DNA from 4 places in the Streptomyces sp. NPDC104307 genome. Region 3 is predicted to be linked to each of the others. Evidence: riboswitches for the same ligand, from Rfam matches in the RefSeq annotation. Region 3 holds a riboswitch; each other region holds the start of a gene.
The links. Region 3 has a riboswitch for cobalamin ahead of ACZ601_RS28730 (ribonucleoside-diphosphate reductase subunit alpha). Riboswitches for the same ligand answer to the same signal wherever they lie in the genome.

Region 1: linked by a shared signal. The riboswitch ahead of ACZ601_RS34190 (cobalamin biosynthesis protein) and the one ahead of ACZ601_RS28730 (ribonucleoside-diphosphate reductase subunit alpha) in region 3 are both predicted to bind cobalamin.
Region 2: linked by a shared signal. The riboswitch ahead of metE (5-methyltetrahydropteroyltriglutamate--homocysteine S-methyltransferase) and the one ahead of ACZ601_RS28730 (ribonucleoside-diphosphate reductase subunit alpha) in region 3 are both predicted to bind cobalamin.
Region 4: linked by a shared signal. The riboswitch ahead of ACZ601_RS17000 (hypothetical protein) and the one ahead of ACZ601_RS28730 (ribonucleoside-diphosphate reductase subunit alpha) in region 3 are both predicted to bind cobalamin.

What each region holds. Positions count from the first base shown of each region.
Region 1 is NZ_JBVJMU010000020.1:76,584-83,769, reverse strand. Features, by position in the region: gene ACZ601_RS34200 (putative cobaltochelatase) at 1-90, opposite strand, end outside; gene ACZ601_RS34195 (cobyric acid synthase) at 87-1,742, opposite strand; gene ACZ601_RS34190 (cobalamin biosynthesis protein) at 1,739-2,752, opposite strand; cobalamin riboswitch at 2,903-3,035, opposite strand; gene ACZ601_RS34185 (hypothetical protein) at 3,194-3,427, opposite strand; gene ACZ601_RS34180 (inorganic phosphate transporter) at 3,440-4,717, opposite strand; gene ACZ601_RS34175 (class II aldolase/adducin family protein) at 4,953-5,630, shown strand; gene ACZ601_RS34170 (alpha/beta hydrolase) at 5,743-6,870, shown strand; gene ACZ601_RS34165 (hypothetical protein) at 7,056-7,186, shown strand, end outside.
Region 2 is NZ_JBVJMU010000005.1:439,252-446,437, reverse strand. Features, by position in the region: gene ACZ601_RS17045 (sirohydrochlorin chelatase) at 1-97, shown strand, start outside; gene ACZ601_RS17040 (lactonase family protein) at 193-1,263, opposite strand; gene ACZ601_RS17035 (FUSC family protein) at 1,368-2,879, opposite strand; cobalamin riboswitch at 3,188-3,404, shown strand; gene metE (5-methyltetrahydropteroyltriglutamate--homocysteine S-methyltransferase) at 3,568-5,886, shown strand; gene ACZ601_RS17025 (ECF transporter S component family protein) at 5,917-6,744, opposite strand; gene ACZ601_RS17020 (ABC transporter ATP-binding protein) at 6,741-7,186, opposite strand, start outside.
Region 3 is NZ_JBVJMU010000014.1:80,086-87,271, forward strand. Features, by position in the region: gene ACZ601_RS28730 (ribonucleoside-diphosphate reductase subunit alpha) at 1-1,876, opposite strand, end outside; cobalamin riboswitch at 2,017-2,139, opposite strand; gene ACZ601_RS28735 (GNAT family N-acetyltransferase) at 2,194-2,706, opposite strand; gene mctP (monocarboxylate uptake permease MctP) at 2,819-4,447, opposite strand; gene ACZ601_RS28745 (DUF3311 domain-containing protein) at 4,444-4,719, opposite strand; gene ACZ601_RS28750 (GntR family transcriptional regulator) at 4,966-5,736, opposite strand; gene ACZ601_RS28755 (extracellular solute-binding protein) at 6,018-7,186, shown strand, end outside.
Region 4 is NZ_JBVJMU010000005.1:430,191-437,376, forward strand. Features, by position in the region: gene tsaD (tRNA (adenosine(37)-N6)-threonylcarbamoyltransferase complex transferase subunit TsaD) at 1-830, opposite strand, end outside; gene ACZ601_RS17000 (hypothetical protein) at 957-2,369, opposite strand; cobalamin riboswitch at 2,472-2,611, opposite strand; gene ACZ601_RS17005 (prenyltransferase/squalene oxidase repeat-containing protein) at 2,999-5,719, shown strand; gene ACZ601_RS17010 (hypothetical protein) at 5,716-6,657, shown strand; gene ACZ601_RS17015 (CbiQ family ECF transporter T component) at 6,683-7,186, shown strand, end outside.

The DNA.
Region 1 (7,186 bases), on a different contig from region 3:
GCCGACGGCCGGCGAGACGGCGTTGAGCAGCAGGCCGAGCCGGAGATCGTCCTGCCCGACGATGGCGGTGAAGGGGTACGGCGTACTCACAGGGCCTCCTTGGTGGCGGCGGTTTCCAGCGGTTCGGGCTGTTGCGGCGGTTCAGGCTGTTCCAGTGGTTCCGGCTGTTCCAGCGGGGCGGTCCTGCGCGGGGCTTCGCGTGCCGCGGGGGCTCCGGGCGCTCCGGGCGGGATGAAGGGGAGTCCCGCAGGTGCGCCCGACTCGATGAGCCGCCACAGCGCGTCGGTGTCCGCGTGCTCCTCGATGAGGTCACCGAGGAGGTCGAGCTGCTCCTCGCGCAGGGCGGCGAAGCAGGTGTCGGGGGCGGGGACGAAGCGGCGCCCCGCGGCCCGCGCGATCTCGGTCAGGAAGCGGCGGCGGAACGCGTCGCTCTCCAGCGAGCCGTGCCAGTGGGTGCCCCACACCGCGCCGGACCGGCAGCCGTCGAGCCGCTGCCCCTGACCGTCGGTGAGGAACGGCTCACCGCCGCGTACGTCCGCGACGCCGTGGTGGATCTCGTACCCCTCCACGGGGGCGCCGAGCGCCTCACCGACCGGCCGGGCGAGGGTCTTCTCGCGCTCGAACCGGACGAGGACGGGCAGCAGCCCGAGCGCGTCGACCTGCCCCGCGCGCGACTCCACCTCGTCCTCGATGTGTTCGCCGAGGATCTGGTAGCCGCCGCAGATGCCGAGGACCGGGCGGCCCTCCGCGGCGCGCCGCCGCAGCGCGTCGGCGAGCCCGCGCTCGCGCAGCCAGGCCAGCGCCTTCACGGTGCCCCGGGTGCCGGGCACGATGACGAGGTCGGCGTCGGACAGCTCCTCCGGACGGTCCACGAACCGCACGACGACGCCCGGTTCCGCGGCGAGCGCGTCCACGTCGGTGAAGTTCGACATCAGCGGCACGGCGCACACGGCGACGCGCAGGATGTCCTCACCGTGCGGCGGCGCCACGACCGACTCGCGTACGGTGCCGCGCAGCGAGACCCGCAGCCCGTCCTCCTCATCGATGCCGAGGCCGTGGGCGAACGGCAGCACCCCGTACGTGGGCCGCCCGGTGAGACCTAGCAGCATGTCCAGGCCCGGCTCCAGCAGCGACACGTCACCGCGGAACTTGTTGACCAGGTAGCCGGCGATCAGCTCCTGGTCCGCCGCGGCCAGCAGCGCCGTCGTACCGAAGAACGACGCGAAGACCCCGCCCCGGTCGATGTCCCCGACGACCACCACCGGGAAGCGCGCCGCCCGTGCGATGCCCATGTTCACGATGTCCGTGCGCCGGAGGTTGATCTCGGCCGGGCTGCCCGCGCCCTCGCAGATCACCGCGTCATAGGTGGACCGGAGCTGCTCCAGGCAGTCCACGACGGTGGACAGCAACTGCTCCTGCCTGCCGCCGTGGTAGCCGCGGGCGCTCATCTCGCCGACCGCGCGCCCCATCAGGACGACCTGGCTGGAGCGGTCGCTGCCGGGCTTGAGGAGCACCGGGTTCATCAGCGCGGTCGGCTCCACCCGGGCGGCCTGGGCCTGCATGGCCTGGGCCCGGCCGATCTCGGCGCCCTCACGGGTGACGAAGGAGTTGAGGGACATGTTCTGCGCCTTGAACGGCGCGACCTTCACCCCCCGGCGCACCAGCCAGCGGCAGATCCCCGCCGTGACGACGCTCTTGCCCGCGTCCGAGGTGGTCCCGGCGACCAGCAGTCCGCCGCTCATGTCGGTCTCCGTCCTGAGGTGCGCGTACCCGGGGCAGCTGTCCCCGGGCCGCGCGTCGAGGTGATCCGTCGTGCGGCGGCGGCCACGCCCAGCCGGGCCGCCACGCTCACGCCGAGGGCCAGCACTCCGATCCGGCGCGACAGCCGTACGGCGCGTTCGATGTCCTCGGTCGCCACCGCCCGGCCCGTCTCGCCGTTGAGTACGGGGCGGTGCTCGACCCGGCCGCCGTAGGCGAGGGTGCCGCCGAGCCGTACGCCGAGCGCGCCGGCGAACGAGGCCTCCACGGGGCCCGCGTTGGGGCTCGGGTGCTTGGCGGCATCCGCCCGCCAGGCGTGCAGCGCACCCCGGGGCCGGCCGCCGGCGGCGACGGCGAGCAGGGCCGTGAGCCGGGCTCCCGGCCAGCCCACGAGGTCGTCGAGGCGGGCCGAGGCCCAGCCGTAGCGCAGGTAGCGGGGCGACCGGTGGCCGACCATCGCGTCCAGGGTGTTGGCGGCCCGGAAACCGACGAGTCCGGGGACCCCGCCCAGCGCACCCCACACCAGGGCGCCGACCACGGCGTCTGAGGTGTTCTCCGCGACGGACTCCACCACCGCGCGGGCGATCTGCGGCCCGTCCAGGGACTGCGGGTCGCGGCCGCACAGATGGGGCAGCCGCTCCCGCGCCAGGCCGAGGTCCCCGGCGGCCAGCGCACCGCCGATGGACCGGGCCTCGCGCCCCAGCGACGTACCGCCGACGACGGACCAGGTGGCTGCGGCGGTCAGCGCGACGGCGGCGGCGGGACGGCGGCGCAGCGCGCGGGCGGCCAGTGCGGCACCCCCGGCGGCGCCTCCGGCGCAGACCAGAGTGTGCAGGGCGCCCCACCCGCGGTGGTCGCGCCACAGGCGGCGTTCGACGTCTGCCGCGGCGCGCCCGAAGGCGGCGACCGGATGTCCCCGGCGGGGATCACCGAGCAGCAGATCACCGATCAGACCGGCCGTGGCGCCGTACGCGAAGATGCGATCGGCACGCACGGTTCAGCCGGCCGTCGCGCCTCGGACAGCTTTCGCGCGGACACCTGGTGCTGGTCGAAGGGGAGACATGGAGACGGGCGCACGGCGGCCGGGCATGGCGATATGTCCTCACTCAGGGTCCGCGCCCTGGTTCGACGTGACCGGCGACGAGAGTCTCCTGGCTCCCGGATCCGCAGTTCCCCCGGTCTTCCAGCCCACTCGGCGTGGACCGTGACTTCCGGTGGTGGGGGACTGCTCCCCGGTGACAGTGGCGGGACCGCGCCGGATTCGCACCGGCTTCCTCTGCTGTCGCCGTAATGGCTCCGGCAGTCCACCACGCTCCGCGAACGCCAGTCAACCTACCGTTGACCTGCGACGGTGCAGTGTGCTGAGACGCACATCGGGCCGGCCGCACGCGAGGTGCGGCCGGCCCGACGCGTCGGGTGGATCAGGGGCTGTGGATCAGGCGACGATCAGATAGATCCCGTAGGCCACCGCCGCCGCGCACAGTCCGAAGCAGACGTACGCGCCCGCGCGGGCGAGCAGCAGGGACCCGCCGGACTGCCCGCCACGCTCGGCCGGTTCCGGCTGCCTGGAGAGGCCGGCGATGCCCAGGGTGAAGAGGCCCACCAGCGCGACGGTGGCGACGAGAGAGACGCCGAAGACGGTGCCGAGGGCTGCCCAGTCGATGTTCATGGAGGATCTTCCTTACACCGTGGCGGGTCGTGCCGGGTCGGCTACGGCCGGGGCCGGGATGGTGGCGGTGAGTTCGTGGGCCTGGGCGGCCGAGGTGGGCGGCGGGCTGACGGCCGCGATGGCGGTGGTGATGACGCCCGCGGGTTCGGCGTCCGGGGTGACCGGAGCGCGGTCCTGGGCGCCGGGTGCGACATCGTCCTGGCCGACCGGCTTGCGGCGGGACAGGACCCAGATCGCTCCGGAGCCCGCGACCAGCAGTACGGCGACGAGCACGACTCCCCAGGTGCCCTGCTTGGTGAGGAACTCCGCCCCCGCGCCGACCAGACCGGCGGCCGGCAGCGTCAGACCCCAGGCGACGAACATCCGGGTGGCGGTGGACCAGCGGACCACACCGCCCCGGCGGCCGAGACCGGCGCCCATCACCGCGCCGGAGCAGGACTGGGTGGTGGAGAGGGAGAAGCCGAGGTGCGAGGAGGCCAGGATGACCGTGGCCGCACTGGTCTGGGCGGCGAAGCCCTGCGGCGGCTTGAGCTCGGTCAGTCCGCTGCCCATGGTGCGGATGATGCGCCAGCCGCCGAGGTAGGTGCCGAGCGCGATGGCCATTCCGGCGCTGACGATGACCCAGACCGGCGGGTTCGAACCGGGGGAGAGGACTCCGCCGGTGACCAGGGCCAGGGTGATGATGCCCATCGTCTTCTGTGCGTCGTTGGTGCCGTGGGCGAGGGAGACCAGCCCGGCGGAGGCGATCTGCCCGGCGCGGTAGCCCTTGGCGGTCGCCTTCTCCTGGGCGCCACCCTGGACCTTCCCGCCGATCCGGTACGTCAGCTTGGTGGCCAGCAGCGCGGCCAGTCCGGCGACGATCGGGGCGGCGACCGCGGGGAGCAGCACCTTGGTGACGACGGTGCCGCCGTCGACCGACGACCAGCCCGCGGACATCACCGCGGCGCCGATCAGACCGCCGAAGAGGGCGTGGGAGGAGCTGGACGGGAGCCCGACCAGCCAGGTCAGCAGATTCCACAGGATGGCGCCGACGAGCGCCGCGAAGATGACCTCGGTTCTGAGGCCGTCCTCATTGATGATCCCGCCGGAGATCGTCTTGGCGACCTCCACCGACAGGAACGCGCCGACGAGGTTGAGAACGGCGGACATCGCCACCGCTGTCTTGGGTTTGAGTGCGCCGGTCGAGATGGTGGTCGCCATCGCGTTGGCGGTGTCGTGGAAACCGTTCGTGAAATCGAACACTAGAGCTGTCACGATCACAATCGCGAGCAGCAGCGTGATGTGTTCCATTTACCCAGGCAATCGTTCGACGTCAGTGGCACGAGGAACGTAGGCAACCTGGGTGAACGGAAGATGAACTGAACAGGGCGTTGCGGTGACCCCAACCGGAGCGGCCTCGCCCCGTTTGGCCGTGGTCCGACAGGGCGGGACGGGCACGGCGCGGTGTGGGCCCCGAATCCGGGCCCGGCCGGTCTCCGGCGGGAGGCGGAATCATGGACCGCTCATCAGTGGAAAGGATCTTCGTATGAGCGATCAGCGGCAGGGTTCGGTCGAACACACCCGGGACATCGAACGGGCCTGGGGCGCGGTCGTCGCCACCGCCCGCAGGACGGCGGCCGACGGTCTGGTCGTCGGTACCTCGGGCAACGTCTCCGCGCGGGTGGGCGACACCGTCCTGGTCACCCCGAGCGGTGTGCCGTACGACCGGCTCCGCCCCGAGGACCTGGTCGGCGTCGACCTGGAGGGCAACCGGATCCTCGGTGAGCTGGCGCCCACCAGCGAGCTTCCGCTCCATCTCGCCGTCTACCGGAACACGGCGGCGGCCGCCGTCGTGCACACCCACGCGGTGCACGCCACGGCCGTCTCGACGCTCGTGGCCGAGGTCCCGCCGATCCACTACGCGGCCGCGCTGCTGGGCGGCCCCGTCCGGGTCGCCGCCTATGCCAGGTACGGCACCGAGGAGCTGGCGGCGAACATGCTGACCGCCCTGCGGGACCGCACCGGCTGCCTGCTCGGCAACCACGGAACCGTCACCTATGGAGCCACCCTCGAAGAGGCGTACGACCGCACCGCCCAGCTCGAATGGCTGTGCCGCCTCTGGCTCGCCGCGAGCGCCGTCCCCGGCCGCTCCCCGGCCTTGCTCACCCCGGACCAGCTGAGCGACGTCGGGGAGGCGCTGAAGGGGTACGGGCAGCCGGGCTGAGACTGTCGGGTGGCGTCCGGCCGGCCTCTGAGCCCGCCGGGGCGGGCGGGGGCCGTCACCGTACGGCCCCCGCCCGCTGGCCGAGTCCGCGGGCGGCCAGGAGACTGAAGCCGTGCGCCCGGCAACAGCGACGGCAGCAGTCGTCACCTCCATCCTCGGCGCCGGTGCGGCAGCGGTCGCGGCCGGCCGGTACGCCAGCGACGTCGCCCTCAAGGCGCCGTCCGGACGTCCGTTCCCCGCCGACCGCAGAGTCACCGTGCACGCGACGGCGGCGGGGCAGGTCACCCTGACCCGTTCCTTCGCCGCGCTGCGGCCCGGCACCTACGGGCTGGTCGGTGACGACGTCCACGCCGTCGTCGGCCCGGTGATCGACCAGGCCCACCAGGCCGCCGACACCGTCGTGCGCCGGCTGGAGCGCGTCAACCGAGGCACCCTGCGCCCCGGTGCCAAGGTGCGCCTCACGCCCGAGTTGCACACCGGTGACCCCACCACGGCCCTCGGCCTCGAACACCGCGACGTCGAGATCACCGGCGAGCTCGGCGCCCTGCCCGCCTGGTTCGTGCCCGGCCCCCGGGACACCTGGGTCATCACCGCGCACGGCATCGGCACCACCAGGGAACACCCCCTGAACCTGCTCGGCTTCCTGAACGGACAGCAGCTGCCGGTGCTCGACATCGCCTACCGGGGCGACCCCGGAGCACCACGCTCCCCGGACGGCCTCAGCCACCTCGGGGAGTCCGAATGGCGCGACCTGGACGCGGCCATCCGCTTCGCGGTGCGCTACGGCGCCGAGCAGGTGGTGCTGCACGGCTGGTCGACCGGCGCCTCCATGGCGCTCCACGCGTCCGCCAACTCCGCGCTCCGGGACCGGATCTGCGGCCTCGTCCTCGACTCCCCGGTGCTGGACCGGGACACCACCCTGCGCGCCCTGGCCGCCGCCCGCGGGGTGCCGTCCGCCCTGCTGCCCCTCGCCGTCCGGGCCGCCCAGGGACAGACCGGACTGCGCGGCACCCGGCTCCTGGACACCTCGCTGCCCCGGACCCTGCACGTGCCCACCCTGATCTTCCACGGGCCGGACGACACCCTGGCGCCCTGGCAGCCGTCCCGCGCGCTCGCCGCCCACCGCCCCGAGCTGGTCGCCCTGCACCCCGTGGCGCAGGCTCCGCATGCGGCGATGTGGAACGCCGACCCGGTGTACTACGAGGAGACGCTGCGCCGCTTCCTCACGCCCCTGATGTGAGCTGATGCGCCGCTTCTGCGGATTGGTCCCGGACGGCGCGGACGGCCCGGAACACCGTTGATCCGGGTTCCGTTTGGGCTTTCGGGCTGTCAGAGGCAAGACTGCTCCCCGTGACGTCCCGTACCCCGCGCGACTCCAGGCTGCGACTTGTCCGCCCGCGACCCCTCGCCACCGCTCACAAGGCCGTGATCACCCGGCGCACCAGGCCGGCTCCCCGCCCGCCCGAGGGCACTCCGCCCCGGGCGGAACTGGCCCGACAGGCCAGGACCGCTCTCGCCGACGCCGTGCGGATCGCCCGCTGGGCAGCCGGCGGCTC
Region 2 (7,186 bases), on a different contig from region 3:
CGGCGCCTACCCGGCGATCGGCAAGCTGGTGATGTCGATGTACACCACGGCACTCGGCATCGCCGCCCCGGTGGCGCAAGGGGCACAGGCCCTCTGATCCGTTCCGGGGTGCGTTCCGCTTCCTGACGGGCGTGGGGGGGGGGGGGGGGGGGGGGCCCCCCCCCCCCCCCCCCCCCCCCACGCCCGCGCCTGTCAGGCGAAGATCACACAGGAGGCCGCAGGAACCTCCAGGGAGCCCTCCTGGACCGGGATACCGGTCTCCGGGTCCACGGCGAACCAGGCGACGTTCCCGGACCGCTCATTGGCCGCGTACAGCCGTCGCCCGGTGGGGTCGAGCGCGAGGTCGCGCGGCCAGTGGCCACCGCAGCCCACCGTGGTGACCAGGGACGCCTTCTCGCCGGTGGCGTCGAGACCGAGCACCGAGATGCTGTCGTGCCCGCGAGTGGCCGCCCAGAGGAACCTGCCGTCGTGCGAGACGACGACCTCGGACGGGTAGCTCGCCGCGGCGCCGTCCCCGGTCGCCTCCGCGGGCAGCACGGGAGTCTCGCCGACCGCTTCGAGGACTCCGGCGGCGGCGTCCCACCGGCACACGGTGACCGTGGGTTCGAGCTCGTTCAGCACATAGGCGTGGGCGCCGTCGGGGTGGAAGGCGAGATGGCGCGGTCCGGTACCGGGCCGCAGCGCCGTCTCCCCGTGCGGGCGCGGCGCTCCGGTCTCCGCGTCGAGCGCGCAGATCCGTACCGAATCGGTGCCGAGGTCGACGCTCAGCACCCAGTTCCCCGAGGGGTCGGGGAGCACCTGGTGGGCGTGCGGGCCCTCCTGGCGGGTGGCGTCCGGCCCGCTCCCCTCGTGCTGGAGCACGCTGCTGGCGGCACCCAGTGAACCGTCCGCGCGCACGGGCAGCACGGTGACGCTGCCGGAGCCGTAGTTGGCGGTCAGCAGCCGGCCGCCCGCGAGGGTGAGGTGGGTGGGTCCGTCCCCGTCCACCGGCTGGAGGGCGCCGATCGGCCGGGGCGTGTCCTGGGTGACGTCGAGCGCCGCGGCCGCTCCCGGCTCGGTCTCGCTGACCGCGTACAGGACCGCGCCGCCGGGGCCCCCGCCCCGGCCCAGTACCAGGTAGGAGGGGTCGGGCACGGAATCCGTCGCGCCGAGGACGGTGAGCGCCCCGGTCTCCTGGTCCACGGCGGCGACGGTGATGCCCCGCCCGCCCGCCGAGGTGAAGGACCCGATGAATGCCCGTCCGGCACCGTTGCTGCTGTCCACCGCACTGCCTCTCTCCGCCGACTGACCGCGACAGTGGGGACCGTCGCGATCTTCCGCGGCGACGGTAGCAGTGCGGCGAGTGGTCTGGACCAAAGGGTGCGTTATCAGGCCGCGGCGAGCGGGGCCCTCGGCGGGCTGTGCAGCGGCGCGGCCAGCTCGGCCAGCGCCCGCTCCAGGCCGTGCAGGTGGGCGAGGGCGGGTTCCGTCACCCCGGCGTGCGCCGGATGTCCGGGGGCGAGCGGGGTGCGGGCCGGCCGCCCGGGAGCGGTCAGCGCCTCCACCGCGCTCTCGACGCGCCAGCAGGCGGCGGCGAGCCGGGCGTCGTGCGAGGCCTCCGGATCGGCGGCGACGGAGGCCAGTCCGCGCACCTCGCGCGCGCAGTCGTCGAGCAGCGCGAGGACCTGCCGCGCCCGTGCCTTGCGGGCCCTCACCGGGTTGAGGGGGTGCACCAGCGGCGCCAGCGACAGCCGTACCCGGCCGAGGATCGCCTCCAGCTCAGCAACGTGCCGGGGCGGGTCGGCGTCCTCGCTTCCTGCGAGCCGGGCAGCGGCCTCCGCCGTGCAGGTGTGCACGCACCGCAGGGCCCGCTCCACCCAGGCCTCGGTCACCGAGTGCGTGGTCACCGGCAGCACGAACAGCACCGCGAGTACGGCGCCGAGCGCACCGGCCCCCGTCTCGGTGACCCGGAGCACCAGAAGTCCCGCGTCGAGCACGCCGAGCAGCCCGTACAGCATGCTGGCCATCACGGTGACGGCCAGCATCATCCAGGTGTAGGAGACGGCGGCGGTGTAGAAGATCCCGAACACGCCCACCGCGACGACGACGGCGGCCACGACCGGCTCGTGGTGCAGCGGCACGGCCACGGCGAAGCCCAGCCCGATGCCGAGCACGGTCCCCAGGAATCGCCTGAACCCGCGCACCACGGTCTCGCCGCGAGAGGTCGTGGCCACGAACACCCACCAGGTGGCGCCGACCGCCCAGTACCAGCGCTGGTCGGAGAGCAGCTGGCCCACCGCGAGCGCGAATCCCGCGCCCAGGGTCGCCTGTACGGCCTGCCGCGTCGTGATGCGCCGCAGCCCCGTCGCTCCCGCGGGAAGGCCGACCGTCGCCGGGGCCGTGATCCGGCGCTCGTAGCACCACGCCCCGAACCGCACCAGGGACGACGCGAGGAGCGACAGCAGCACCGCCGCGTACAGCTCGGGCAGCTGGCCGGGCACGGTGTGCAGGAACTGGGCGGAGAAGTAGGCCATGAAGGCGAACACGCCCAGCGAGTGCCCGCGCGGCCCCCACCGCCGCGCGTACACCCCGGCCCCCACGACGGCGAGGAACGCCAGGTCGCGGGCGACGGGTACGTCGTGCAGCACGGCGGCGAGCGTGAGCACCGGGAGGCCGACGACGGGGAGCAGCGCGGTCGTCGTGGCCTGCCCGCGCACCGTCGGGTCGGTCACTGTGAACAGGGCGAGCAGCGCGGCCAGGCCCCCCGTGATGGCCGCCACCAGCGAGTGCCCCGCCGCCCCGCACAGGGCGACGGCGAGCCCGATGCCGAGCACGGCCCGGGACGCGAACCGCAGCCGGATCCGCCCGGGGTCGTGTGCGACGAACGCCCTCTTCAGCAAGTCGCCTCGCCCCTTTCGCGCATGACACCAGCGCAGACATGAGAAAGGCGCCACAGAGATCCCTGAGGGACCTGCAGCGCCATTGATGCCTCCATCTCAACACCTGGGGGGCTAATGGTTCAACTCAGACCCACTCCAATGAGCCAATGGCCCACTCATGCCCCACCTCGCCCGACCACGGCAGAGCCAACGGACCAGCCTGAGGACAGTCGGCACAGGAGGAGGAACGCGGCACTCATGGCAACGTCTCCGTCCCCTTCCGGATCCCGGAATGTGAACAGCGGCGCCGCTGCGACGGTCCACCCCCTAGGCTGGCCGGTGCAGCTGGTTCGCCCTGTCCGCCAGGCAGACGCGTCGCAAGAGGGAACCCGGTGTGAATCCGGGACTGCCCCGCAGCGGTAAGTGGGAACGACCGCCGTCATACGCACTGGATCCGTTCGGATCCGGGAAGCGACGGCCAGTAGGAGTCTGCCCCCGGCAGACGTGCCCGCGAGTCCGAAGACCTGCCCGTTGCCCGCACCCGAACCCTCGGACGCGGTTATCCCGGTGACCTCGTGGGCGGGTCGGCGTGCATACCAGACGGAGAATCCGCGCCGAGGCGTGTGCGATATCCGTCAGGTCCGTCATCCCTTCGCGTCCGTGTCCCGTCTCCGGGATGTTCAGGAGTCGTCTCGCGAAGGAGATTTCCGTGACACCCAAGCCCGCAGCCGCGGCAGCACGAGCCACCGTCCACGGCTACCCCCGACAGGGCCCGAACCGGGAACTGAAGAAGGCCGTCGAGGGGTACTGGAAGGGCCGCGTCAGCGCGGAAGCCCTCCGGGAGACGGCGGCGGAACTGCGCCGGTCCAACTGGAAGCGGCTGGCGGATGCCGGCGTCCATGAGGTCCCGACCGGCGATTTCTCGTACTACGACCACGTCCTGGACACCAGTGTCATGGTCGGCGCGGTCCCGCAACGGCACCGTGCGGCCGTCGCCGCCGACGCGCTCGACGGGTACTTCGCGATGGCTCGCGGCACCCAGGACGTGGCGCCGCTGGAGATGACCAAGTGGTTCGACACGAACTACCACTACCTCGTCCCCGAGCTCGGTCCTGACACCGTCTTCACCGCCGACTCCACCAAGCAGGTCACCGAGCTCAGGGAAGCCGTCGCACTCGGGCACACCGCCCGGCCGGTCCTCGTCGGCCCTGTCAGCTACCTCCTGCTGGCCAAGCCCGCCCCGGGGGTGGCGGCCGGCTTCGAGCCGCTCACCCTGCTGGACCGGCTGCTGCCGGTGTACGCGGAGGTGCTCGCGGATCTGCGTGCCGCCGGCGCGGAGTGGGTACAGATCGACGAACCCGCCCTGGTCCAGGACCGCACCCCGGCCGAGCTGAACGCCGCCGCCCGCGCCTACCGCGACCTCGGCGGCCTCACCGACCGGCCCAGGCTGCTCGTCGCCTCCTACTTCGGGCGGCTCGGTGAGGCGCTCCCGGTTCTGGCGAAGGCCCCGGTCGAGGGTCTGGCACTGGACTTCACCGATGCCGCCGCCGCCAACCTCGAAGACCTCGCCGCCGCCGGCGGGCTTCCCGGCAAGCGCCTCGTCGCGGGTGTCGTGAACGGCCGTAACATCTGGATCAACGACTACGAGAAGTCCCTCGCCACCCTCGCCACCCTCCTCGGCCTCGCGGACCGGGTCGACGTGGCCGCGTCCTGTTCCCTGCTGCACGTCCCGCTCGACACGGCGCCGGAGCGGGACATCGACCCGCAGATCCTGCGCTGGCTCGCCTTCGCCGAGCAGAAGACCGCCGAGATCGTCACGCTCGCGAAGGGACTGACCCTGGGCACCGGAGCGATCACCGCCGAGATCGCCGCCAACCGCGCCGACCTCGCGTCCCGCACCGGCTCCCCGATCACCCGTGACCCCGCCGTCCGGGCCAGGACCTCGGCCATCACCGACGCCGACGGCCGCCGCTCCCAGCCGTACACCGAGCGCGCCGCCGCCCAGCGGGCCCACCTCGGGCTGCCGCTGCTGCCGACGACGACCATCGGCTCGTTCCCGCAGACGAGCGAACTGCGCACGGCCCGCGCCGACCTGCGCGCGGGACGGATCGACACGGCCGGCTACGAGGAACGGATCAAGGCCGAGATCGGTGAGGTCATCGCCTTCCAGGAGAAGACCGGCATCGACGTCCTGGTGCACGGTGAGCCCGAACGCAACGACATGGTGCAGTACTTCGCCGAGCAGCTCACCGGCTACCTGGCCACCCAGCACGGCTGGGTCCAGTCCTACGGCACGCGTTACGTCCGCCCGCCGGTCCTCGCGGGCGACATCTCCCGCCCGGAGCCGATGACGGTGCGCTGGACCTCGTACGCCCAGTCGCTCACCGGGCGTCCGGTCAAGGGCATGCTCACCGGGCCGGTGACCATGCTGGCCTGGTCCTTCGTCCGTGACGACCAGCCGCTCGGCGACACCGCACGCCAGGTCGCCCTCGCCCTGCGCGACGAGGTCGACGACCTGGAGGCGGGGGGTGCTTCGGTCATCCAGGTCGACGAGCCCGCGCTGCGCGAGACACTCCCGCTGCGCGCCGCCGACCACGCCGGGTACCTGGAATGGGCCACCGAGTCGTTCCGCCTGACCACCAGCGGGGTACGGCCGGACACCCAGATCCACACCCACATGTGCTACGCGGAGTTCGGTGACATCGTCCAGGCCATCGACGACCTGGACGCCGACGTCATCAGCCTGGAGGCCGCCCGCTCGCACATGCAGGTCGCCCGCGAACTCGCCGCGCACGGATACCCGCGCGAGGCCGGTCCCGGCGTGTACGACATCCACTCACCGCGCGTACCCGACGCCGACGAGGCCGCGGCCCTGCTCCGCAAGGGGCTGAAGGCCATCCCCGCCGAGCGCCTGTGGGTCAATCCGGACTGCGGCCTGAAGACCCGCGGCTGGCCCGAGACCAGGGCGTCCCTGGAGAACCTGGTCGCCGCGGCCCGCACCGTCCGCGGCGAGCTGCCCGCCTCCTGATCGCGAAGGACTCGGGGCGGCGGCCGGAGGTTACGGGCGCCGCCCCGAGTCGTCCGGTCCGGCGGGCGTGAAGCGGACCGGGGCCTGGAAGCGGGCGCGTCGGGCGGCCCGGCGGAACGTGGTGAGTACCGCCGGGCCGGCCAGCGTGATGCAGACGAAGTTGGTGACGGCCCGGCCGGTGTCCCAGCCGAGGGAGGTGGCGAGGTCGAAGGCGAGGTAGCGGTGCCACTGCTCGGTGAACGGCAGCCCGGGAAGGTAGGCGAGGGAGCTGTTCGGGTCCAGGGAGAAGGGCCAGAAGGACAGGTTGAGCAGGAAGCCGAAGAGGTAGCCGGAGACCGAACCGTAGGTGGCGAGCATCAGGACCTCGCGGCGGCCGGTGGCCCGGGGCAGAAAGCCGGCGAGCATGCCCACGAAGGCGCAGCCGAACATCTGGTACGGCATCCACGGCCCGACACCGCCCGTGATCAGGGCGGAGGTGAAGAGTGAGGTGCAGCCGAGGGTGAAGCCGAAGCCCGGCCCGTAGACGCGTCCGGCCAGGACCAGGACGAAGAAGACCGTCTCGATGCCGGCGGTTCCGGCGCCCAGCGGGCGCAGCGCCGCGTTGACGGCGGAGAGGACGCCGAGCATGGCCAGGGCCTTGGAGCTGATGCCGCCCTCGGCGATCTCGGAGAGCACCACGCAGAGCACGAGGACGAGCAGGACGCCGAAGATCAGGGGCGGGGCGTAGTTCGAGCCGAACTTTCCGGGTGCGACGACGAAGGGCCAGAAGAAGGCCACCACGCCGAGGAACGCGGCCAGCGCGATGACCAGTGAGACACGGGTGTTGAGCCGGATGGCCGTCGCGGCGGTCGTGCTCATGCCTGGTCCTCGCCGTCGCGGGGCGCGGGGCCGGCCGGCGCGAGTGCCGAGGCCACCTGGTCGACGGTGAGGAACGGCAGCGGTGCCAGGATCTTCGCGGTCTGCGGTGCGAACACCGGTGAGGCGACGATGACTTCGGGGGTGGGGCCGTCCGCGACGATGTCGCCCTCGGCCATCACCACGACCCGGTCGGCGGTCCGGGCCACGAACTCCACGTCGTGGGTGGAGATGACGACCGCACGGCCCTCCGCCGCGAGTGCGGCGACGATCCGGGTCAGTTCCGCCTTCGCCCGGTAGTCCAGGCCGCGCGTCGGTTCGTCGAGGAGCAGCACCTGAGGTGTCGCGGCGAGCTGGATCGCGAGGACGAGAGCCAGTTTCTGCCCCTCGGACAGGTCGCGGGGGTGGGTCGCGTCGTCGATGCCCGGCGCCAGCCGGTCGAGGA
Region 3 (7,186 bases):
CGTACACGCCCGCGATGGACGCGATCGTTGCGGTCGGCGCGATGGCCAGGAGCAGCGAGTTCCGCATGCCGGTCTTCGCGACCCGGGCGCGCAGCGCGTCCCAGCGCTCCGGCCAGTTCAGCTCGGTGTCGTAGTGGTCGGGGTGCAGCACGCCGCGTGCGGCACGCGTCTCGGACCAGGCGGGGAGGGGGCCCGACCGCTCGGCGAGATCGCAGGACGCCTCGTAGGCCGCGAGCATGATCCGCTCGGAGATCTTCGTGGAGAGCGCGCGGGCCTCTGCGGAGTCGAAGGGCAGCCGCAGCTGGAAGAAGACGTCCTGGAGGCCCATCGCGCCCAGGCCCACCGGCCGCCAGCGGGCGTTGGAGCGCCCGGCCTGCTCGGTCGGGTAGAAGTTGATGTCCACGACCCGGTCCAGGAAGGTCACGGCGGTGCGCACGGTGGCGTCGAGCCGCTCCCAGTCGATCGTGCCGCCGTCGACGAACGCGCCGAGGTTGACCGAACCGAGGTTGCAGACGGCCGTCTCGCCGTCGTCGGTGACCTCAAGGATCTCCGTGCACAGGTTCGAGGAGTGCACGACGCGGCCGGGCTCCGCGGTCTGGTTCGCGGTCCGGTTGGAGGCGTCCTTGAACGTCATCCAGCCCTGGCCGGTCTGGGCGAGGGTCCGCATCATCCGGCCGTACAGCTCACGGGCCGGCATGGTCTTGCGGGCCAGGCCCTTGGCCTCTGCCGCCCGGTAGGCGGCGTCGAACGCGTCGCCCCACAGGTCCACCAGCTCGGGCACATCGGCCGGGGAGAACAGCGACCAGGTGGAGTCCGCGTCGACCCGGCGCATGAACTCGTCCGGGATCCAGTGCGCCAGGTTCAGGTTGTGCGTGCGCCGCTGGTCCTCGCCCGTGTTGTCGCGCAGCTCCAGGAACTCCTCGATGTCCGCGTGCCAGGTCTCCAGGTAGACGGCGGCGGCGCCCTTGCGCCGGCCGCCCTGGTTGACCGCCGCGACGGAGGCGTCGAGCGTCTTCAGGAACGGGACGATGCCGTTGGAGTGCCCGTTGGTGCCCCGGATCAGCGAACCTCGGGCCCTGATGCGGGAGTACGAGAGGCCGATGCCGCCCGCGTGCTTGGAGAGGCGCGCCACCTGGTGGTAGCGGTCGTAGATCGAGTCCAGCTCGTCCAGCGGCGAGTCCAGCAGATAGCAGGAGGACATCTGCGGGTGCCGGGTACCGGAGTTGAAGAGGGTGGGGGAGGAGGGCAGGTAGTCCAGCCGGCTCATCAGCCGGTACAGGGCCGCGACCTCGTCCAGCGCGTGCTCCGAGTTGTCCTCCGCGAGCCCGGCGGCCACCCGCAGCATGAAGTGCTGGGGGGTCTCGACGACCTGGCGGGTGATCGGGTGGCGCAGCAGGTAGCGGCTGTGCAGGGTGCGCAGTCCGAAGTAGCCGAAGCGGTCGTCGGCGCCGTCGGTGAGCGCCTGTCCCACCAGGGCGTCCAGGGCGGCCGCGTGCAGCGTCACGAACTCGGCGGTGCGGTCCGCGATCAGGCCCTCGCGGTGTCCGACGGCGACCGAGGCGGAGAAGGACGTCGAGCCCTGCCCGGCCGCCTCGTCCGCGATGGAGCGGGTGAGCAGCCGGGCGGCGAGCCGGGAGTAGGCGGGGTCCTCGGAGATCAGGCCGGCGGCCGCCTCTGTGGCCAGCGAGCGCAGCTCGGCCTCGTCCGACCGGGCGTTGCGGCCGCGCAGCGCGGCGGCGGCGACGCGTCCGGGGTCGGTGTCGGGCAGATCCGCGGTGAGGGCGGTGAGGGTCCGCAGCAGTGCGGTGCCCGGTCCGTCGCTCGTGGTTCCCGTTGATTCGGCCGCTGAAACCGGATCGGCTGGCGCGATGGTCACGTGGTGCTCTCCCTCGCTCGGCTCTGGGCCGACGGGGGAGCGGGGGCAGCCGGGCGGAGCGGGGCCCGTTCGGGCAGCACTCCGTGCGGCGTCCACCGGCCCATCCACGAGGCCCGGACGTCTGGGCGTCCGGTTCGGTCGAGCCGGACGCGCTGTCGGCAGGTCCTCGGACTCGGGGTGCGCAAAAGCACACCGATCACACCGTTGCGGGACAGTTCCGGATTCGCACCGGATTTCCCTGCGGCGACAGCGAGCACGAGCATACATGTGGGGGCCGCCCGATGAGGCAGCCCCCACATGTTGTGTCGCGTGGCCGATCAGGAGACCGCCGGGAACTCCAGTCGGTACGTCAGCAGCGAGAGCCCCTCGATCGGATACCAGTCCCTTTCCGGGGTCCGGACGAAGCCGAGGCGCCCGTAGATCCTATGGGCCCCGCGCATGGCCGGCTGCGTCGAGAGGACGATTCCGGTGACCCCCGCGGTGGCCCGTGCGCGGTCGATGCAGGCCCGGACGAGCGCCTCGCCCGCCCCGGCCCCGCGGGCCTCCCGGGAGACCGCGAGCATCCGGAACTCGGCCTCGTCCGGCGTCGCGATATCGGCCCAGCGGTTGCCCGGCGGCGCGTAGGTGACCCCGCCGAGGACGCGGCCCCGGGCGTCCGTCGCGACGAGCACCTCGGCCTCCTCGGCCCGCCGGGGGACGTCGCGCAGCTGTACCAGGTACGGGTCGTCGGCGCCGTAGTCCAGCAGCCCGTCCCCGAGATAGGCCTCGGCGGTGATCTCGCCTAGGGCGGCGTACTCGGCGGGCTCGATCGGCCTGATGGTTATGTCCATGCACGGAAGTCTGCCGCACCTCCGGGCGGCGACGGCACGGGGTTTTCGCCGGACGTGCGAACGGGCCGCCGCACCCCACGTGCTGGGGGTGCGGCGGCCCGTGGCGCCGTGGTCAGTGACCGCCGGGCGCACCGGCCGTGGCCGGCGGGAGCTCCGTCTTCACGCCCGGGTCGCCCGCGTCCGCGGTGTAGTCGCCGGGAGAGGTCTCGTCGAGTCCGGCAGGCGCCTTCAGGGCGTTCAGGACGAAGGTGAGGACGACGGTCACCACGATGTTCAGTACGAACGCCGTCAGGCCGATGTAGCCGATCTCACCGATGCCCGGGATCTCCTTGGAAGACCCGCCGAAGTGCGCCTGGGTGGGACTGGCGACCCCGTAGGCGGCGGCCGTCCCGTAGACCATGCCGACCGCCCAGCCAGCGAGCAGCGCCCAGCGGTGGAACCAGCGGGTGAACAGTCCGCCGACCAGGGCGGGCATCGTCTGGAGGATCCAGATGCCGCCGAGCAGCTGGAAGTTGATCGCGACCGTCTTGTCCATGGTGAGGACGAAGGCGAGCGCGCCGACCTTCACCAGCAGCGAGACCAGCTTGGAGACCTTGGTCTCCTGCTCGGGCGTCGCGTCGGGCTTCAGGAAGTCCTTGTAGATGTTCCGGGTGAAGAGGTTCGCCGCCGCGATCGACATGATCGCCGCGGGGACCAGGGCGCCGATGCCGATGGCGGCGAACGCCACGCCCGCGAACCAGTCGGGGAACATGTCCTCGAACAGCTGCGGGATCGCCAGCTGGCCGTTGTCCACCTTGACCCCGGCGGCGATCGCCATGAAGCCGAGCAGCGCGAGCAGGCCCAGCATCAGCGAGTACAGCGGCAGGATCGTGGTGTTGCGGCGGATCACGTTGCGGCTGCGGCTGGAGAGCGTCGCCGTGATCGAGTGCGGGTACATGAAGAGCGCCAGCGCCGAGCCCAACGCCAGTGTGGCGTAACCCCACTGGCCGTCCACGCCGGGCGCGAGCGCACCGGTCGGCTTACCGCCCGGCGGGCCGTTGAACTTCTCCTGCGCGGCGGCGAAGATGTCGTGGAAGCCGCCGAGCTTGATCGGGATGTAGATGATCGCCACGGCGATGACCAGGTAGATCAGCCCGTCCTTGACGAACGCGATCAGCGCGGGCGCGCGCAGCCCCGAGGAGTACGTGTACGCGGCGAGCACCGCGAACGCGATCAGCAGCGGCAGGTCCTTGACGAACCAGTTGGTGTCCTCGCCGCCGCCGACGCCCATCACGTCCAGCACCGCCTGGATGCCGACGAGCTGGAGCGCGATGTACGGCATGGTGGCGAGGATGCCGGTGACCGCGACGGCCAGCGACAGCCCCTTGGAGCCGAACCGGCCGCGGACGAAGTCCGAGGTGGTGACGTAGCCGTGCTTGTGCGAGACCGACCACAGGCGCGGCAGGAAGGTGAAGATCAGCGGGTACACCAGGATGGTGTAGGGCACCGCGAAGAAGCCGGCCGCGCCGGCCGCGTAGATCGCCGCGGGCACGGCGACGAAGGTGTACGCGGTGTAGAGGTCGCCGCCGAGCAGGAACCAGGTGACCCAGGTACCGAAGGACCGTCCTCCCAGGCCCCATTCGTCGAGGCTGGCCTCGTTCTCCGCCTTGCGCCAGCGGGCGGCCATGAAGCCGACGACCGTGACGGCCAGGAAGAAGAAGATGAAGACACCGAGCGCGATGCCGTTCACGCCGTCCTTCATGCGGACGCACCCCCCTTGCGCGCGCGCTGGTCACGCTGCCACAGCTTGTACGCGATCATCGTGAGTGCGGTCGAGATGAGCACCCAGAGCATCTGGTACCAGTAGAAGAACGGGATGCCGATGAAGGTCGGGTCGATCTTGGCGTACGAACCCACCCAGAGCATCGCCACGAACGGCGCGATGAGGCAGAGCGCGATGACCACCCGCACGGGTGTGACCGTGGGTGGTGCCGCTCCTGGTTCCGCTGGCTTTCCTACTGGTTCTTCCGGCATGGCGGCGACTCCGTCCCCTCGCTGATCACCGATGTAATGCGCAGGAAATCTAGGCGAGGGTCCCGCCCAGCGTCACCCCCTGTCCGCATTGCGGTCCGGCAACGGTCTTCCGTCCGGTGGCCGGTGGCTGCGGCGGTCCTCGGTGTCGGGGAAGTGGTGCAGACCAATGACGGTACGAAGTCCCTGCCCGGAGCACGGAAAAGCCCTCGTGGAATCGCTTCCACGAGGGCTTCAGGAGTGCTGAGCTCAGTCCAGCGGGCGCTTGAGGCGGGCCACGAACTTGTAGCGGTCGCCCCGGTAGACCGAACGGACCCACTCGACCGGCTCGCCCTGCTCGTCCAGCGAGTGCCGGGACAGCATCAGCATCGGCAGGCCCACGTCCGTACCGAGCAGTCCGGCCTCGCTCGGGGTGGCGAGCGAGGTCTCGATGGTCTCCTCCGCCTCGGCCAGCCGGACGTCGTACACCTCGGCCAGGGCCGTGTAGAGCGAGGTGTACTTCACCAGCGAACGCCGCAGCGCCGGGAAGCGTTTGGCCGAAAGGTGGGTGGTCTCGATCGCCATCGGCTCACCGCTCGCCAGTCGCAGCCGCTCGATCCGCAGCACGCGGCCGCCGGCGGTGATGTCGAGGAGCCCGGCGAGTGTGTCGTCGGCCGTGACGTAGCCGATGTCCAGCAGCTGGGACGTCGGTTCCAGTCCCTGGGCGCGCATGTCCTCGGTGTACGAGGTGAGTTGCAGGGCCTGCGAGACCTTCGGTTTGGCCACGAAGGTGCCCTTGCCCTGGATGCGCTCCAGCCGGCCCTCGACGACCAGTTCCTGGAGCGCCTGGCGCACGGTGGTGCGCGAGGTGTCGAACTCGGCGGCCAGGGTCCGTTCCGGCGGCACGGGGGTGCCGGGCGGCATCGTGTCCGTCATGTCGAGGAGATGTCGCTTCAGCCGGTAGTACTTCGGAACGCGCGCGGTGCGCGTGCCCGCGCTCGCCCCCGTATCGTTCTCCGAACTGCCCCCGTCGACGCCCATGGTCCGCCTTCCCGACTGCTGCGCTGCTGCCGTCACCGGCTCCTCCGTCTGTCGCGGCTCACATGGTGGCACGGTCCGGTCACGGCTCGTCGCCCTCCCTCAGATGTCGGTCCTATAACGGACGCGAGTGCACTTCTTATACACCCTTGACACCCCTAAAGGTCTAGGCCAAGCTCCCGGTACTGGTCTAAACCATTAAAGACCAGGTTCCAGCCCCAGTAGTACTCGTCGACGCTATTTGTGCGGTGGGCGGGGGTTGCAGCATCCCTGAGGAGGGTGGCGTGAAGCGCAAGCTCATCGCGGCGATCGGCGTCGCGGGCATGGTGTTCGGCATGGCGGCCTGTGGTTCTGACGACGACAGCGGCGACGGCAAGAAGGCCGGTGCCGAAGGATACGCGGGCCAGACCCTGACGGTCTGGACGATGTCCGGCTCGAACCCGCCCGGTTGGACCAAGACGGTCACCGACGAGTTCGAGAAGAAGACCAAGGCCAAGCTGAAGATCGAAGTCCAGGAATGGAACGGTATTCAGCAGAAGGTCACCACGGCCCTCTCCGAGTCCAACCCGCCCGACGTGCTGGAGATCGGCAACACCCAGACCCCCGCGTACGCCAAGACCGGCGGCCTCGCCGAGCTCGCGGACGTCAAGAAGGAGATCGGCGGCGACTGGCCCGACTCGATCAACGCCCCCTCCGTCTTCGAGGGCAAGCAGTACGCCCTGCCGTGGTACTTCGGCAACCGCGTCGTCATGTACAACAAGAAGGTCTTCAAGGACGCCGGTATCACCGAGACGCCGAAGACCCGCGCGGACCTCTTCAAGGCCTTCGACGCCATCAAGAAGAAGGGTGACGCCGAGCCGATCTACCTGCCCGGCCAGAACTGGTACTTCTTCGACGGTCTGCTCGTCGGTCAGGGCGTCGAGCCGGTCAAGAAGGAAGGCGACAAGTACGTCTCCAACCTGGCCGACCCGAAGGTCGCCGCGGCCATGGACGTGTACAAGAAGTACCAGTCCTACTCCAAGGCCCCCAAGGACAAGGACGAGGCCACCCCGCAGCAGGCCGAGGTCTTCGCCAAGGGCAAGACCGGCGCCATCATCGCGATGGGCTACGAGGCCGGCACGGCCATCAAGGCCAACCCGAAGCTGGAGAAGGACATCGGCTTCTTCACCATCCCCGGTGAGACCGCGGACAAGCCCGAGGGCGTCTTCCTCGGCGGCTCCAACTTCGCCGTCGCCGCGGGCAGCAAGAAGCAGGACCTCGCCAAGGAGTTCCTGAAGATCGCCCTCAGCGAGGCGAACGACGGCGCTCTCGTCAAGGAGGCCGGCTGGACCCCGAAGTCCGAGGCCATGCAGAAGTTCGCCGTGGGCCAGCCCGCCGCCGAGGCCGCCGGTCCCGCCGCGGCCAAGTCCGGTGGCACGACGCCGCTGATCCCGGAATGGGCGCCGGTCGAGAA
Region 4 (7,186 bases), on a different contig from region 3:
ACTCCGCCCACCACGACCAGGGTGTCCACGCCGTGCTCACGGCAGGCGGCGACCGCCTTGCGCGTCAGCACGTCGGCCACGGCCTCCTGGAGTGAGGCGGCCCCGTCCGCCAGCGGCAGTTCCTCGCCGCGCAGCCGGTACCGCTCGGCCCAGCGGGCGGCGGAGGTCTTCAGCCCGGAGAACGAGAAGTCATGACGTGAGTCCCTCGGGCCGGACAGCGGGCGCGGGAACGCCACGGCACGCGGATCGCCGTCCCGGGCGGCCCGGTCGATGGCCGGCCCGCCCGGGTAGGGCAGCCCGAACACCCGGGCCACCTTGTCGAAGCACTCGCCGGCCGCGTCGTCGATGGTGTCGCCCAGGTGTGTGATCGGGTCACGGGCCAGATCCCGGACGAGCAGCAGGGAGGTGTGGCCACCGGAGACGATCAGCACCATGCAGGGGTCGGGCAGCGGCCCGTGCTCCAGGGTGTCGGCAGCCACGTGCCCGGCCAGGTGATGCACCCCGTACAGCGGCACCCCGAGCGAGAACGCCAGGGTCTTCGCCCCGGCGAGCCCCACCTGGAGCGCCCCCGACAGCCCGGGGCCGGTGGTGACCGTGACGGCACCGATGTCCGCCATCCGCAGCCCCGCCCGGTCCAGGGCCTCCCGCACGACAGGTGTGAACGCGTGCAGGTGCGCCCGCGCCGCGATCTCCGGCACCACTCCGCCGAACCGGGCGTGCTCGTCCATGCTCGACGCCACCGAGTGCCCGAGCAGGCGCCCGTTCCGCACGAGGCCTGCGCCGGTCTCGTCGCACGAGGACTCGATGCCGAGCACCACCCGGGACTCCATGGCGTACCTTTCTGCACGAACTGGCTAATTGCAAGCTATGTGCAATAAGGATACGTCGAAGCTCACCCGGGTCGGTCAGGCACCCGGGCCGGTCAGGCACCCGGGCCGGTCAGGCACCAGGGTCGGTCAGGCGCCCCTGCGCAGGGCGATCGTGTCACCGGCGTTGACCACCTTCGCGCGGGTCGCTCCGGCGAACGCCGAGCCGTCGCTGCTGACCTTCCACGTGTTCGTCCCGCTGTTCGCCTTGCCGTTGAGTGCCGTGATCGCGCCCGTTCCCGAGGAGGGAGTCACGCCGCTCACGCAGCCGGACGGGGTCGCCCCGGCCGTCGCCGCGTCCAGGACGGCGCCGAGCGTCGTTGTGGTCCCCGTGGGGGTGAAGGCGACGGAGCACACCTTCAGGCCGCCCGCGCCGTCGTCCACGGTCAGGGCCAGTTTCGTTGCGGTGCCCGGGGTGAAGGCGGACTGCGCCACCCACTGGGGCGCGCCGCTCGTGACCGGGGCCGGGGGAGCGGCGGTGAAGCCTCCGCCGGCGACGGCGCGCAGTCCGTCGATGGAGGCGTATGCGGAGGGCGCGGTGTCGCCGGGCAGGTACTTGAAGCCGCCGCCGGGGCTGAACTGCTGGCTGATCAGGAAGTCGACCGGGGTCTTGCCGGCGGAGGTGAGGAAGTCACCGGTCTGCGGGTTGATGCCGCAGGCGTTCAGGCCGGAGACCGCCCAGCCGTTGGAGTCGGTGTTGACGCCGAACATCGCGTTGAAGGCGCCGCTCGTGGGCACCAGTTTGCTCTTGAGGAACGCCTTGGCCTGCGTGATGTCCGTGTCGGTGCCCGGGACACCGGAGACGCAGAGCGCGGCCATCGCGGCGCCGGTCATGTCGATGTCACTGGTGGCGGCGAGCGCCGCCGGATCGCCTTCGGCCTTGCTGAAGTTCCAGCCGCCGTCGTTGTGCTGGTTGGCGCGGATGCGGGTGACGAGCGAGTCGCGCAGGGCCTGGGGTATCCGCTGGGCACCGGCCTGGGTCCTGGCACCGCCGAGGGCCAGGGCCGCGAAGACGGTGCCGTTGAAGTTGGCGGACGGGCCGAAGTAGCCGGGCTCGGCGTTCTGCCAATAGCCGTAGATGTCACCGATCAGGTTGCGGGAGGCGGAGACCCTGGCCGGGTCGATACCGGCCGCGTAGGCGTTGAGCGTGGCGCGTTCGTAGTCGGTGACCACAGGCGCCGCCGACGGCCAGCTCGCCGTGGCGAGCAGGGCGCGGTAGACCGATCTCGCGTTCTTCGAGGCGTCGCCGCCGGGTGTGACGTCCACCGCCGCGGTTCCGGCGGAGGCCAGGGCGCTGAACGCCCACTCGTTGGACAGTCCGCCCGAGGCGTACGAACCGTCGGCTGCCTGCAGGGACTTGAGATACGCGACACCGTTCGTCTTCGAGGTGGCGATCTGGGCCGGTGTGGCGGTGGCCGCCGCCGGCAGGACACTCAGACACAGAGCCCCGAGGGAGACGGCTGCTGTGAACACAAGACGGGGTGAGACCGAAGGACGGGACATGGCCTGCTCCTGGGATGAGGGGCGCGCCGACCGGGCCCGCGTCCGGCCCGAAGAAGGGCGGCAGGGGGCAGGGCCGCCGCCCGAACGCGTGGACCGGCTTCCTGTGATGCACCGCCGCCATGGGCATTCGGGCTCGGAACGGCCCCCAGCCGTCCCACACCGCTGCGCGTCAGCCCCGGGCTCTCACCGGGTTCCCCCATGTGGCAGCCCAGGACGCTACCCCAGGCGAAGCCGTCCTGTCAGCAGCCCCCCATCCCACTCCGAACGGAGCGCGGCCCCTTCTTGACGTTGTGTGCGCAAGCGTGCTCCAATCCGCCTGATAAGCACTGAGTCCCAGGGGAAGCCGGTCGAAACCCGGCGCTGACCCGCAACCGTAGGCCCGGCATTGCCGGGCGAGCCGGATTACCTGGGGCCTGATCTGCAGCGAGAAGCGCCGTCGCGGACTACGGCGTGGTCGACCAGCCCCGCCATGCGGTGAACCACGCGTGGTCGCGGTGGGCTCAGCCACGTTCGTGTCCCCACGGAGACAGAACGAGGGGGCCGCGGTGGGGACCGCACAGCGAACAGACCGGAAGCCGGGAACCAGAATCTTCCTGTCCCTGGTATCAGTGGCATTCCTCCTGCTTGCCATGTGCTTGACGCTCGGCACGGGCACCCCGGCCTCGGCCGACCCCCTCGGGGACTGCACGGCCACCAAGGGCGCGATCGTCGCGGTCGACTTCGGCCCCTTCGGCGGCAAGGTCGAGCGCGGCTGCGACACGACGCCGACGACCGGCTACGAACTGCTCCACGAGGCGGGGTTCACCACAGAGGGCACCCAGCACGACGGCCCCGCCTTCATCTGCCGCATAGGTCTCGGCGCCGGAACGCAGTACCCGACCAAGGCGAAGGAGTCCTGCGTCCTCACCCCGCCGGCCACCGCCTACTGGTCCTACTGGCTCGCCTCGCCGGGCCAGAACAAGTGGACCTACAGCCAGTACGGCGCCATGGACCGCAAGCCCAAGGACGGTGACGTCGACGCCTGGGTGTTCGGCGGCACCGACATCGGGGGCACGACCGGCAAGCCGACCTTCACCCCGGACCAGGTACGCGCCCAGGGCGGCGCCGAGACCCCCGATCCCGGCGGCACACCCACCGTCGCGCCCGGTGAGATCGACATCAAGGGCGCGGCCGGCTGGGTCGACGGCGCGCTCAAGGACGGCGAACGCGTCGTCGACGACGGAGCCGACACCCCGAACTATCTGTTGACCACAGAGGCGGCCTACGCCCTCGCGGCGGCGGGCGGCGACAGCGCGAACCTCGACAGGATCACCGCCTTCCTCGGTACGCACGCCGACGACTACGCCTACGCCGCAGGCAAGGACCAGGCCCCGGACGCCACCGCGGCAGCCCGGCTCGCGCTCGTAGCGGAGATCACAGAAGGCGACCCGCACCACTTCGGCGGCCACGACCTGATCGCCGACCTGCTGGCCAACATCTGCGTCACCGGCCCCGAATCGGGCACCTACACCCCCGGTTGCTCCGCCAAGGGCGACTTCCGCAACGCCTCGTACGGCGACGGCCAGGCACTCGCGCTCCTCGCCGTACTGCGCTCCGGTGCGACGCCTCCGGTGGCGGCCGTCGAGCGGCTGACCCAGCTCCAGTGCGACGACGGCGGCGTCACCAGCATCCTGATTCGCCCCGGCGAGTACTGCGACGGCGATCCCGCCGTCACCGGCCTGGTGGTTCTGGCCCTGCGCGAGGCCGCAGGACAGGACGCCGTCGTGGCGAAGGCGCGTACGTATCTGGAGAAGACCCAGCGCGAGGACGGGGCGTTCCCCGGCTACACGGGTTCCACGACCGGCAGTGTCCACGCCACCGCGTACGCGGCGCAGGCGCTGCGCGCGCTGGGCGACACCACTAGGGCCGACGCGGCCGTCTCCTGGCTCTCGCGTGAGCAACTGGACGGCGGCGGCTTCGGGTTCGAGGAGGCCGCCACGGATCCGGCGCTCTACGCGACCGGCCCAGCGGTCCTGGCCGGCGCGGACACCGACCTCACCCGCCTGACGACGAAGAAGCCGGACCCGACGGACCCGCCGACCACGGACCCGCCGGCCACAGAGCCGCCGGTGACTGAACCGCCCACCACGGACCCGGCCCTTCCGGCCGGTAAGGGCCCGGACCTGAAGAAGGGCGTCGCCTACCTCACCCGTGCGGCCAACCTCAAGCAGGGCCAGTACTACGGAGACGGCACGGGCCGCGCGGACTTCGGGCTCACCATCGACGGCGCCTACGCCCTCGTGGCGACCGGCATGAACAACGACAAGCTCCGCGGCATCGTCGACTTCCTCGACAAGGGCGGGAAGGACGGGGCCGGCCGGACCCTCCAGGACTGGACCGGTACGGGAACGAAGTACGCGCTCGGCGGTTCCATCGGCAAGGCCGCCCTGCTCGCCGAAGCGGTGGGCCGAGATCCTCGCTCCTTCGGCGGCAAGGACCTCATCGCCGCGCTCGGCAAGGCGGTGTGCGCCGGGCCGAGCAAGGCTCCGGACCGCAGCTGCGCGGCCAAGGGCGCCTACACCTACGCCCCTTCGGTCTTCTCCCAGTCCCTGGCCGTCATGGCCCAGGTGCGCGCCGACGAGAAGCAGGCAGCCCAGGCGCCGGTCGCCTACCTGCGGAGCCTCCAGCACGGCAGCGGTGCCTGGCCCAGCCTGATCCCCGCCACGGGCGACTCCGACGTCGACTCCACCGCCATCGCCGCCATGGCCCTGGACCTGGCCGGTGGTGAGAAGGCGGACAAGGCCGTGGACAAGGCGCTCGGCTGGATCGCGGGCGAGCAGCTTCCCGACGGCGGCTTCCCCGGCGCGGCCGGAAACTCCGTCAACTCGGCCGCCCTCGCGGTCCAGGGGCTCTCGCTGGACGCGGAGCGGTACGCCTCCGAGATCGCCAAGGCGCGGAAGTTCCTCGCGGGCCAGCAGAACACGGACGGCGGCTTCAACGTCGCCAAGGAAGGGCAGCGCGGATCGGATCTGCGCGCCTCCACCCAGGCGGTCGGCGGTGCCACCGGGGTCTCGTTCGGCATGCTCGGACGGAGCCTGGCCGGTACCTCGCCCCAGCCGACACCCAGCCCCGGCGCGTCCACCCCGTCGATCGTCACCCCCGATGACCCGGCAGGCGGCGCGGGCGGCATCGTCGACACCGGCACCGGCACCGACACCGACACCGACGGCGGTGGCTCCGGCGGGGGAGCGCTGGCCTCGACCGGTGTGCAGGCCGGAGTGCTCGTCGGGTTCGCGGCGTTGCTGGTGGGCGCCGGATGGCGGGTGGTCGTCGTGGCCCGCCGCCGGGCGTCGGAGGCGGGACGGATATGAGCACCCCCGTACGGCGCGGAGCCGCTCGGACGGTCGCGGCCCTCCTTCTGCCGGCCGCGACGCTCATGGCGAACGCGTCCCCGGCGGCGGCGGACCCGCAGCCCATGGGCCGCTGCACCACCACCTCCGGAGCGGTCCTGGCGGTCGACTTCAGCCACTGGGGCGGCCCCGTCTACCGCTCCTGCGGCACCACGCCCACGACCGGGTACGAGCTGCTCAACCAGGGCGGCTGGCGTACCACCGGCACCGGGCACGACGGTCCCGCGTTCATCTGCCGGATCGGCTACAGCGGGCAGCAGGGCGGCAGGCAGTATCCGACGCCCCGGCAGGACGACTGCGTGCTGACGCCACCGGCCTCCGCCTACTGGTCCTACTGGCACGCCGATCCGGGCGCGAACTCCTGGGAGTACAGCCAGCTCGGGGCCATGCTCTACAAGCCGAAGCCCGGCAGCGTCGACCTGTGGATCTTCGGCGGTACGAACATCGAGGGCACCGAGGGACGGCCCACGCTCACCCCCGACCAACTCCGCGCCCACAACACGAAGGCGCGGGGCAACGTTGGCGAGCCCGCCTCGACCGAACGCGCCCCCGCGCTCCCCCCGGGCACCGACACCGGCCCGAAAGCGCCCGAGCCGAAGAAGCCGACTCCTGCGAAGCGGGCCCCCTCGAAGCCGGCCTCCGCCAAGGCGAAGCCGTCGAGGAGCCCGTCGCCCAGCGCGTCGAAGTCCGCGTCACCGAAGAGCCCTTCGCCGACCGTTTCGCCCAGTCCTGCCGGGAGCGCGCCGGGGGCCGGGACCAGGGTGGTCGACGCCGCCCCGGCCGCCGACGCGAAGGTCGACGCCGGTTCCCGGGTGCCGTTGCTCGTGGGCGGCTCCCTGGTCGTACTCATAGGCGGGGCGGCCGTGTTCGCGGCCAGGCGCCGCCGGCGTACGGAGTAGTCGAGTGGCGGGTACCGTCCCCGCGGTGACCTCGCCCGTGTCCGGCAGGACGCCGGACACGGGCGGCCGTCGGCTGCCCAGAACGCTCCATCCGGTCGCCTGGTGGATCTGGGCACTCGCGCTGGCCACTGCCGTCAGCCGCACCAACAACCCGCTGCTGCTGTTCCTCGTGCTCGCCGTCCTCGGATACGTCGTCACCACGCGCCGGACCGAGGCGCCCTGGGCCCGCGGATTCAAGTACTACCTGTACCTCGCCCTCACCGTCGTCGCGATCCGCGTCCTGTTCCGGGCGGTCTTCGCGACCGGCATCACCCCGCACGACCACTTCCTCTTCTCCCTCCCGCACATCCCCACCCCCGACTGGTACGCGGGCATCCAGCTCGGCGGCCCCGTCTCCCTCGAAGCGCTCCTGTCCGCCGCCACCGACGGACTGCGCCTCGCCTGCATGCTCTGCTGCATCGGCGCCGCCAACACCCTCGCCAACCCCAAACGCGCCCTGCGGATCCTGCCCGGCGCCCTGCACGAACTC